Regions from separate parts of the Mycobacterium sp. IDUB_37 genome, predicted to be linked through region 2. Evidence: riboswitches for the same ligand, from Rfam matches in the RefSeq annotation. Region 2 holds a riboswitch; the other holds the start of a gene.
What was found. Region 2 has a riboswitch for cobalamin ahead of ACZY1I_RS03850 (PPE domain-containing protein). Riboswitches for the same ligand answer to the same signal wherever they lie in the genome.
Positions count from the first base shown of each region.

Region 1: another riboswitch for cobalamin. It lies ahead of ACZY1I_RS21950 (PPE domain-containing protein); the one in region 2 lies ahead of ACZY1I_RS03850 (PPE domain-containing protein).

Region 1 is NZ_JBVAXG010000006.1:359,651-364,140, forward strand. It holds gene ACZY1I_RS21940 (acyl-CoA synthetase) at 1-70, opposite strand, end outside; gene ACZY1I_RS21945 (hypothetical protein) at 173-1,078, opposite strand; gene ACZY1I_RS21950 (PPE domain-containing protein) at 1,089-2,759, opposite strand; cobalamin riboswitch at 2,882-3,062, opposite strand; gene ACZY1I_RS21955 (ABC-F family ATP-binding cassette domain-containing protein) at 3,126-4,490, shown strand, end outside.
Region 2 is NZ_JBVAXG010000001.1:815,563-820,052, reverse strand. It holds gene ACZY1I_RS03855 (ABC transporter ATP-binding protein) at 1-1,079, opposite strand, end outside; cobalamin riboswitch at 1,297-1,476, shown strand; gene ACZY1I_RS03850 (PPE domain-containing protein) at 1,543-3,147, shown strand; gene ACZY1I_RS03845 (PE-PPE domain-containing protein) at 3,190-4,490, shown strand, end outside.

The DNA.
Region 1 (4,490 bases), on a different contig from region 2:
GACCGTTTTGAGCTGTGGCTACCAGACGCTCGACCGGTCGCGTGACCATCGACAAATTGAGATCCACCATGCTCCTCAGAACTCCCAGAGTTAGGCCTTGACCAGCGTGGACATCATGGCACATCGGCCTTGGCGCAGATCGACGGGAATGCATCGTCGCACCTGACAGGCCTCAGCGCGACGGGCAACTTTCAAGATGCGCCCGGACTGCGGCCTGAAGGGCGACTGCGTCCGGCCCGACCGCCGGCGGACTCGCCGCTTCGCTGCACCCGTCGACAACTACGGAGCCTTGCCAACCGGCGCGCTCGACGGTCCACGTCAGCACCAGCGGATCAGCTGGTCCCAGCGAGCGAACGGTGTTCTCCACGTCAGCCTCAGCATGCTCGGGCCCGCTGATCACGACATCAATGGCGACGATTGCCTTTGCTCCTGCCGTGCCGACGGCGCGTACGGAAACCGGCAGCCCGCCGACCCGCTGTTGCAGCTGGTCGCTTTCGTCATGCGTGAACGGGAAGCGGGCGCCCCACGGTCGTGGCGAAACCGTGGGTGCCACACCCACTTCGACGTTCGTCGAACCGACCGTGTCCACCAACGCGGGCAGGATGGCCGCCGTCGGCGTGGCGACGTCGCGCAGGTCGAGCACACTGTTGGATCCATTCCGGAACCAGGCGAATTGGTTCGCTGAAATCAGTGAGGTGACCTGACGCAGTCGCGTCACGTCACCAGCAATCTGGTCAGGGTCCAGCTCGGCCAGCCGGCTCAACAAGGCACGGTGGTCGGCGGTGATGTCGAACATCGCGTTCTGCGCGTATCCAGCAAACCTGTCGCGGCGAGCTGTGTTGATCCTGACCACGAGGTCACGGATCTGCTCGCTGGTCGCCGCCGGAACAGCCGCGAAGATATTGATGCCGACGCCATGGTCAACATCGTTGTGGTAGCTCACCCGGGCTGAGGACACGCCGGGCATGCCTGCCATAACGTCCTGCAAGTGTTGCGCGTCAGCGCGGCGATCGCCGGGACCGCAGCCAGACAGGCAACCGACGACGCAGATCGCCGCGATGATCGTCGTCAGTCGCACCCCACCACTGTTACAGGCTTTCCTCGTCCGGCGAGGTCTGGCCAGCCCAGGTTCGCGGCATCATCGGCAGGCGTGCGCCGCCGCCGAACTCATCCTCGGCCAGTGCAGTCAGCCCCGTCGCCGCCGAGGTCGCCCGGTTGGGCAGGGTGCCCGCGAAACCAATGGATTTCCCGCCGGTAGCCGACGCCGTCGCCGCTTCGGGCTCCAGGTCCATGTATTCGTAACCGCGGCCGAACAGGCCGGCCTTCGCCCGACGGCGTCGCGGCGACTTGGCCTGCTCCTGCGGCGCCGCCGCGGCCTCGGGTTCCTCAGCGCTGTCGGGCTCCGTCGCCTTCTTTCGCGCGCGGGCGGCCGCCGCCCGCTTGGCTGCCGAGCTCAGGTCGGCCAACAGATAACCCATGGCATCCATATGCGCGGGTACGCCCGTACCCGTCGTCGTCGGTGGTGCTGCGGTAGACGGCGGTGCACCGGGCGATGGCGCCGGGGCCGTCGCCTCGACGCCGGTTGGAGTCGGGGCCGGACTGGATGTCGGAGTGCTGGGGCCCAACGCTGCCAGGGGTGGCGTAGCGGGCGTCGGGGGTGGCGGTGGCGGCGCCGGCGCGAGCGCCACCAAGGCTTTGACGCCGATCGGTGCCAGTACCGCGCCGGCGGCCAACGGCACCAATGGCACCGTCAGCAGCGGCACCAGCGCCAGGGTCAGCGCGAGAGTGCTCTCCAGCGTCGTCTTCAGCAGTGCGATGGTGTCGGTGATCACCGTGCCGAAGATTTCGACGGTGACGAAGATGATGGTGAAACCGATGGTCAATGGATTACCCGAGGCGAACGCCGCAGTGAGATCGAGCGCGACGAATGAGAACATCTGCGACAGCAGGACCACGTAAGTAGCGAAATCCAGCGGGTAGCCGAGGGCGAACCCGATATTCAGCGGGCTGAGATAGGTCAGCGGGTTGCCCAGGCTGACCAGGTAGGGATCGAAGCCGGAGAACAGCGCCTGGAAGAACGGCAGGTTCTGCAGCCAGTTGTTGAACGGCTGGATGACCTCGTTGTAGAACTTGGTGTACAGGTCCCACAACCACTGCAGGAACTGGTTGAACTGGTCCCGCAGTGACGATGTCTCGGCGGCACCGACCTGCTGACTGTCGCCCTTCATGATTTCCGGCGCTGCCGTCGGCAGCGGTGCCGCAGTCACGGCAGCCGTGGTGACCGCTTGGTAGCTGCTCATCACGGTGGCGGCTTGAATCCACATCCGTAGGTAGTCGGCTTCGTTGAGCGCGATCGGGATCGTATTGATACCAAAGAAATTGGTCGTCATCAGCACCGCGTGGGTGGCGTGATTGGCCGCCAGTTCGGGCAACGTCGGCATGGCCGCCAGCGCCGTGACCCAGGCCGCCGCGGCGACCTCCTGTTGGGCGGCCATTAGCGCGCTGTCGGTGCCGGCTTGCAACAGCCACGCCAGATACGGCAGGTGAGCGGCAACGTACGTCGCAGCGGTCGGGCCGTCCCAAGCTCCGGCCTGCACCGCCGACAAGAGCGCCACGAGTTCCTGCGCGGTTTCGCTGTATTCGACGCTCAATGAAGCCCACGCCGCCGCGGACGACAACATCGGACCCACCCCCGGACCACCGCTCAGCAACGCTGAGTGCACCTCCGGCGGTGCGGCCATCCAGATCGGGGCGGTCACCGTATTTCGCCCGCGGTGATGGCGAAAACCCCTGCCGGCGAGACTAACTGCGCCATTGGAGGCGCCAGAAAAGACGAAGAGACATCGACGTCGATCAGCTTTCTCGGGGTACACCGCCCCGGGTAGCAGGACGCAACGACGCGAGTATCCTGGCTCTCGGATCGCCGCTAACCTCGCCTTCCAGTCATATGACCGTGGCTAGTGAGGGTCGCTCCCCGATGACAGTGGCGGGACCGCGCCGGATTTTCACCGGCTTCCTGCATCGTCGTTGCCTTACGGGTGAGATTGTCGCATTCCGTCGGGCCACACGGTAGCCAATCAACCGAGCGTCCGGACTTCACTTTGCGGGCCGGTAGCCTCAGTCCAGTGGCACACCTGCTCGGAGCCGAGTCCATACACCTGGCATATCCGAACCAGGTGATACTCGAATCGGTCACGCTCGGCGTGAACGACGGTGCCCGCATCGGCATCGTGGGCCGTAACGGCGACGGCAAGTCCAGCCTGCTGAGCCTGCTCACCGGACAGATCAAGCCGCACTCGGGGCGGGTCACTCAGCGCAGCGGTCTGCGGGTGAGCGCGCTGAGCCAGGCCGACACCCTTGATCCCAGCCACACCGTGGGCTGGTCGCTGGTCGGTGACCGCCCCGAACACCAGTGGGCCGGCGACGCCCGTATCCGCGACGTCGTCGACGGCCTGGTGGCCGATATCAATTGGGATGCAATGGTTTCCACGTTGAGCGGAGGCCAGCGACGACGGGTTCAGCTGGCGCAGTTGCTCGTTGGCGAGTGGGACGTGATCGCGCTTGATGAGCCGACCAACCACCTCGACATCGAAGGCATTACCTGGCTGGCCGAACACCTCAAACAACGCTGGGCACGCAATACCGGCGGGTTGCTGCTGGTCACCCACGACCGCTGGTTCCTCGACGAAGTCGCCAACAACACCTGGGAGGTGCACGACGGCATCGTCGAGCCGTTCGAAGGCGGCTACGCGGCGTATGTGCTGCAGCGGGTCGAGCGGGACCGGATGGCCGCCTCGAGTGAGGCCAAACGGCAGAACCTGATGCGCAAGGAGTTGGCCTGGTTGCGTCGGGGCGCGCCGGCGCGCACCTCCAAACCCAAGTTCCGCATCGAGGCCGCAAATCAGCTGATCGCTGACGTTCCGCCAATCCGCGACACGGTCGAGCTGGCCAAGCTGGCCACCGCCCGGCTGGGCAAAGACGTCATCGACCTGCTCGATGTGTCCGTTTCGTTCGACGGCCGCCCAGTGTTCAACGAGGTCGAGTGGCGGATCGCCCCTGGTGAGCGCACCGGGATCGTCGGGGCCAACGGCGCAGGCAAGTCCACCCTGCTCGGTCTGATCGCCGGCACCATCCAACCGACCACCGGGCGGGTGAAGCGCGGTAAGACGGTCCGGTTGGCCGTGCTGGATCAACAGGGCAGCGAGCTGATCGCCCTGGCCGGTGACCGAATCGCCGATATTCTGGGCCGCCTGCAGGCCGGCTACGAGGTCGGCGGCAAGGAGATGACGCCCACACAGCTGCTCGAGCGCTTGGGCTTCGCCGGCAAGCTTTCGTCGCGCGTCGGTGAGCTCTCCGGCGGCCAGCGCAGGCGCCTGCAACTCATGCTCATCCTGTTGTCCGAGCCGAACGTGCTGCTTCTCGACGAACCCACCAATGACGTGGACACCGACATGCTGACCGCCACCGAGGACCTGCTCGACTCGTGGCCG
Region 2 (4,490 bases):
TCGATTTCGGTGAGGGCAACCGTGTCTGCGTATGTGACCCGCACGCCGCGCAGCCGTACCACCGGCCCGGCGGTCGTGGGATCGGGTTCGACGGGTTCATCCGGCGTCGAAAGCTCTGGGGTGGCGAGTAATTCACGAATTTCCCGGTATACCTTCAGCCCGGTGACCAAGGGATGCACCGACATCAGCAGGGTCATCCATCCCGAAGTTATGACGGTGCCGAACACCAGGAAGGCAATGAAGCTCGCCAGGGAAATGTCTCCGTCGGCGGTGAGTATGCCTCCGGCCGTTGCGACAACAAGCAGGATGCTCGGCGGCGACAGCAGTATCTCCGCGGTCACGCTGGCGACGCTCGTAGATTTGGCCCAGTCGAGGAAGAAGTGCGCGAAACCACGCGCCACGTCTTGGAAACGCCGACTCGATTCGCCGGGAGTGCCGAACGCCTTCACCACGCCGATGCCGTTCACGAACTCCACCGCCGCGCCGTTGAGGCGCGCCAGCCATTCCATGAACTCCGGATACTTGGTGCCCGCGCTGGCCATCGCGCGTTGGTAGGCGCCCAGGCCGGCGAACACCGGCAGCAGGGTCGCCAGTGCCATCCGCCAGTCGAGGGCGAAAAGGTAGACCAATGCCACCAGCGGCGGCACCGCGGCGGCGCTGAGCTCGACGATCGAGTGCGCGATCAGCCGATGCAGCGCCGCGACGTCGTCTTCGACCGCCTTCTTGACGATGCCGGAATTGCGGTCGCTGAACCAGTTGAGCGGCACCCTGGTCAATTTGGCCAGAAGTTCACGGCGGATTCGAAACGACACCCGGATGTCAGCCAGATGAGTCATCACGCCGGCAGCCAGGACACCGAGTTGTTTGACTGCCAGCGCGACGATCGCCACGATCACGACCGGCCAGAGGTTGTGGTCGCCGCCGAGGAGTCGTTTGCTCACCTCCACGACCACAACGAGTGGAGCCATGCCCGCCAGCGAGCTCAGTGCCGACAGCAGAGCGCAGGCGATGAGCGTGGTCCGCGCTGACTTGAGAATTTCCGGCGATCGCACGGCTTCCGGTTCAGGGTGGGGTCGCACGCATACCTCCGTCGCAACTCTCTTGCCGCGGACCAACGTGGCAATGATGCGCTACGTCAGCAACGTTGAGGCACCGCGGTGCGGCGGTCGCGCAGCTGCGGCCAAATACGATCGCCGGTTACTCATGCAAAAGGTTCGCAGGACACTTGCAAATTGCCTGCACGTAGTCGGGCGCAGGAATATTGTCGGCGGATGCCCGGTAGGTGCAGCCCGCGGGTGCAATTGGGTGCAACAATGGCGCCTGTACGGCGATGATGATGCAGGAAGCCGGTGTGAATCCGGCGCGGTCCCGCCACTGTCATCGGGGAGCGACCCTCACACGCCACGGCCATTGGCTGGAAGGCGAGGCGAGCAGCGATCCGAGAGCCAGGAGACTCACATCATCGCGACCTGCTAACCCGGGGCGGAGCACCCCGGAGAGAGCTGACGCTTTGAGCATCTTCGCGTCCGGGGCCTGCCCCTAATGACCGCCCCGTTCTGGATGGCCGCGCCGCCCGAGGTGCACTCGGCGCTGCTGTCCAGCGGTCCGGGGCCCGGGCCGCTTCTCGTCTCCGCGGCTGCCTGGGATTCACTGAGCACCGAGTACGCCGAAGTCGCCGACGAGCTGACCGCCGTGGTGAGCGCCGTGCAGGCCGGGGCCTGGGCCGGTCCGACCGCCGAGGCCTATGCGGTCGCCCATGCGCCGTATCTGGCGTGGCTGATGCAGGCCAGCGCGGACAGCGCCGCGACCGCCGCCCAGCAGCAGATCGCGGCCGCCGCCTACACCGCGGCCCTGGCTGCCATGCCAACTCTGGGTGAGCTGGCCGCCAACCATGCCACCAATGCGGTGTTGACCGCGACGAACTTCTTCGGGATCAACACCATCCCGATCGCGCTCAACGAGGCCGACTACGCACGGATGTGGACCCAGGCCGCCGCCGTCATGAGTGCCTATCAAGGGGTCTCTTCGGCGGCGGTGACGGGGTCGCCGCACTCGAGCGCGGCGCCGGCGATCGTGAACGGGAACCCGACGGCGGCCTCCGCCGACCCGTTCTCGGCGATCACCGACTTTTTCGCGGCCGTCGACAAGGTCTTCAACAGCGTGGGCGGTGAAGGCGGCGGCGACCTGTTCTCCTACATCTTCAGCGTCCCTCCCGGAACCGATCCGCTGTCGTGGCTCGTCGGCAAAATCAGCACCTTGTCGTCGCCTACCAGCGGCTACCCCGCACTCCTGCAGGGACTCACCAGCGCGGCCGGCAACAACCCCGCTTTGCTGGCACTGGCCTACCTGTTCGGCGCGGCCGCGATCGGCTACGACCTGACGATCCAGGCCATCCAGTTCCTGGTCACCTTTCCGTTGCTGGCGGTGGGGCTCGCCGCTCCCCTGCTCGCCCTCCCGGCGGCGGTGGGGGGTTTCGGGGCAGGTGGCGTCATCGGCATCGCCGAGATACACGCCCACCTGGATGCAGGTCTGGGACCCGTCCCGGACGAGCCGATCGCCGCGTTGAGCCCGGGTTCGACGACGGTTTCGGGACCGGCTGCGCCGGCACCGGCCCCGGCGGCTTCCGCCCCGGCGCTTGGCCCGGCGCCGTCGGTGCCGGCTCCCGCGCTCGGGGCGCCTGCCGCGCCTGCCGCACCAACACCGCCGCCGGCCCAGCCCGCGGGGCCGATTCCCTACCTGATGGGCATCCCCGCCGGCCTGCCGTCCCGGGCGAGTGCCCGGGTCAGCACCAAAAGTAAGGCCAGTCGTCCCGACGTCGCCGCCGCCCCGGCCGCCGCGGCGGCGTCAGCGAAGAAGAAGGCACGGTCTCGTCGACCACGGCGAGACAACGTCGAAGTCAAAGGCCGCGGTTACGAATACGTGGATCTCGACGACCCGGTCGGCGAAGATCCCGGGACCGCCGCGTCGGACCGGGGTGCGGGACCCCTGGGCTTCACCGGGACCGCCCGGCGGGTGGCCGCGGCCGCGGGATTGACGATGCTGACCGACGACACTTTCGGCAGCGGCCCGAGAGAGCCGCTGGTGCCCAGCACCTGGGCGCCGGACGAGTCCGGTGGGGCGGGCGGAGAAGACGACAGCAGTGCTTGAAAGCCGAGACGCCGCAATGCGGATTGAGGAACAGTGGGCAGCGTGTCATTTCTGAGCGTGCCGCCCGAGTCGCTGGCGGCGGCGGCAACGGATCTGACGAGCATCGGTTCGGCGATCGACGCCGTGCAGACGGCCGCCGCGGCCCGCACCACCGGACTGCTGGCCGCCGGCACCGACGAGGTATCGACGAAGGTCGCCGCGCTGTTCGCCGATTACGGTCGGCAGTTCCAAGCGGTCAGCGCGCAGGTCGGCGCGTCTCAACAGCAGTTTGTTCAGACCCTGAGTGCAGCGGCCGGATCGTATCTGGCCACCGAACTTGCCCAGCGCGATCTGCTCGCAACCGGGACGACCGCAGGCCCTGCGGCGGTCGAGACGCTGATCATGGGCGGCACCGGCAATCCCACCCCGAGTGCCGCCTACCTGAACAACATCTACAACGCCTACATCGCGCCGCTCATCTCCCCGTTGACCGCAGTCCCGACCGGTTTGACCACACCCGAGCAGGGCTTCCCGCTGACCGGTCTCAACAGTCTGACTTTCGACACATCGATCGCCCGCGGAGTCGACATCCTGAAGCAGGCGATCGCAGCTCAACCGCCGGGCACCCAAACCGTCGTCTTCGGTTTCTCCCAGAGCGCCACCGTCGTCACCAACTATCTCAATGGCATTGCCAACGGTTCGATAGCTCCACCGAACCCGGCCGACCTGCGGTTCGTGCTGGCCGGCAATCCCAACAATCCGAACGGCGGCTTCTACGAACGATTCACCGGCTTGTACATACCGGGCTTCAACCAGTCATTCGGTGGCGCCACACCAAACTTGGCCTACCCGACGGACATCTACACGATCCAATACGACGGCTTCGCCAATTTTCCGCGGTACCCAATCAACCTCCTGGCGGACGCCAACGCCCTCGCCGGCCTGTACTACGGCCACCTGAGTCCGAGCCCCGCATACGAAAACCTCACGGCCGCGCAACTCGCGTCAGCGATCGTCGCGCCGGTGTCTCCCGGAACCACCGGCAGCACCACCTACTACGTGATTCCGAGTCAGGACCTGCCGCTGCTGAGGCCGCTCAACCTACCGCAGCCGTTGCTCAATCTGATTCAGCCGCAGTTGCGGGTGCTGGTCGATCTGGGCTACGGCGATATCGGCGGAGCCAATACCGAATACGCGAACCTGCCCACCCCGGCCGGCCTGTTCCCCCTGATCAACCCGATCAACGTCGGGACCTACCTGGTCAAGGGCACCGTACAAGGCGTGCAGGCCAATCTGGTGTTAGCTGGATTACTGCCGCCGTCAGACATGCCGAACACCTACCCATTTGTTCCGCAATTAGATCC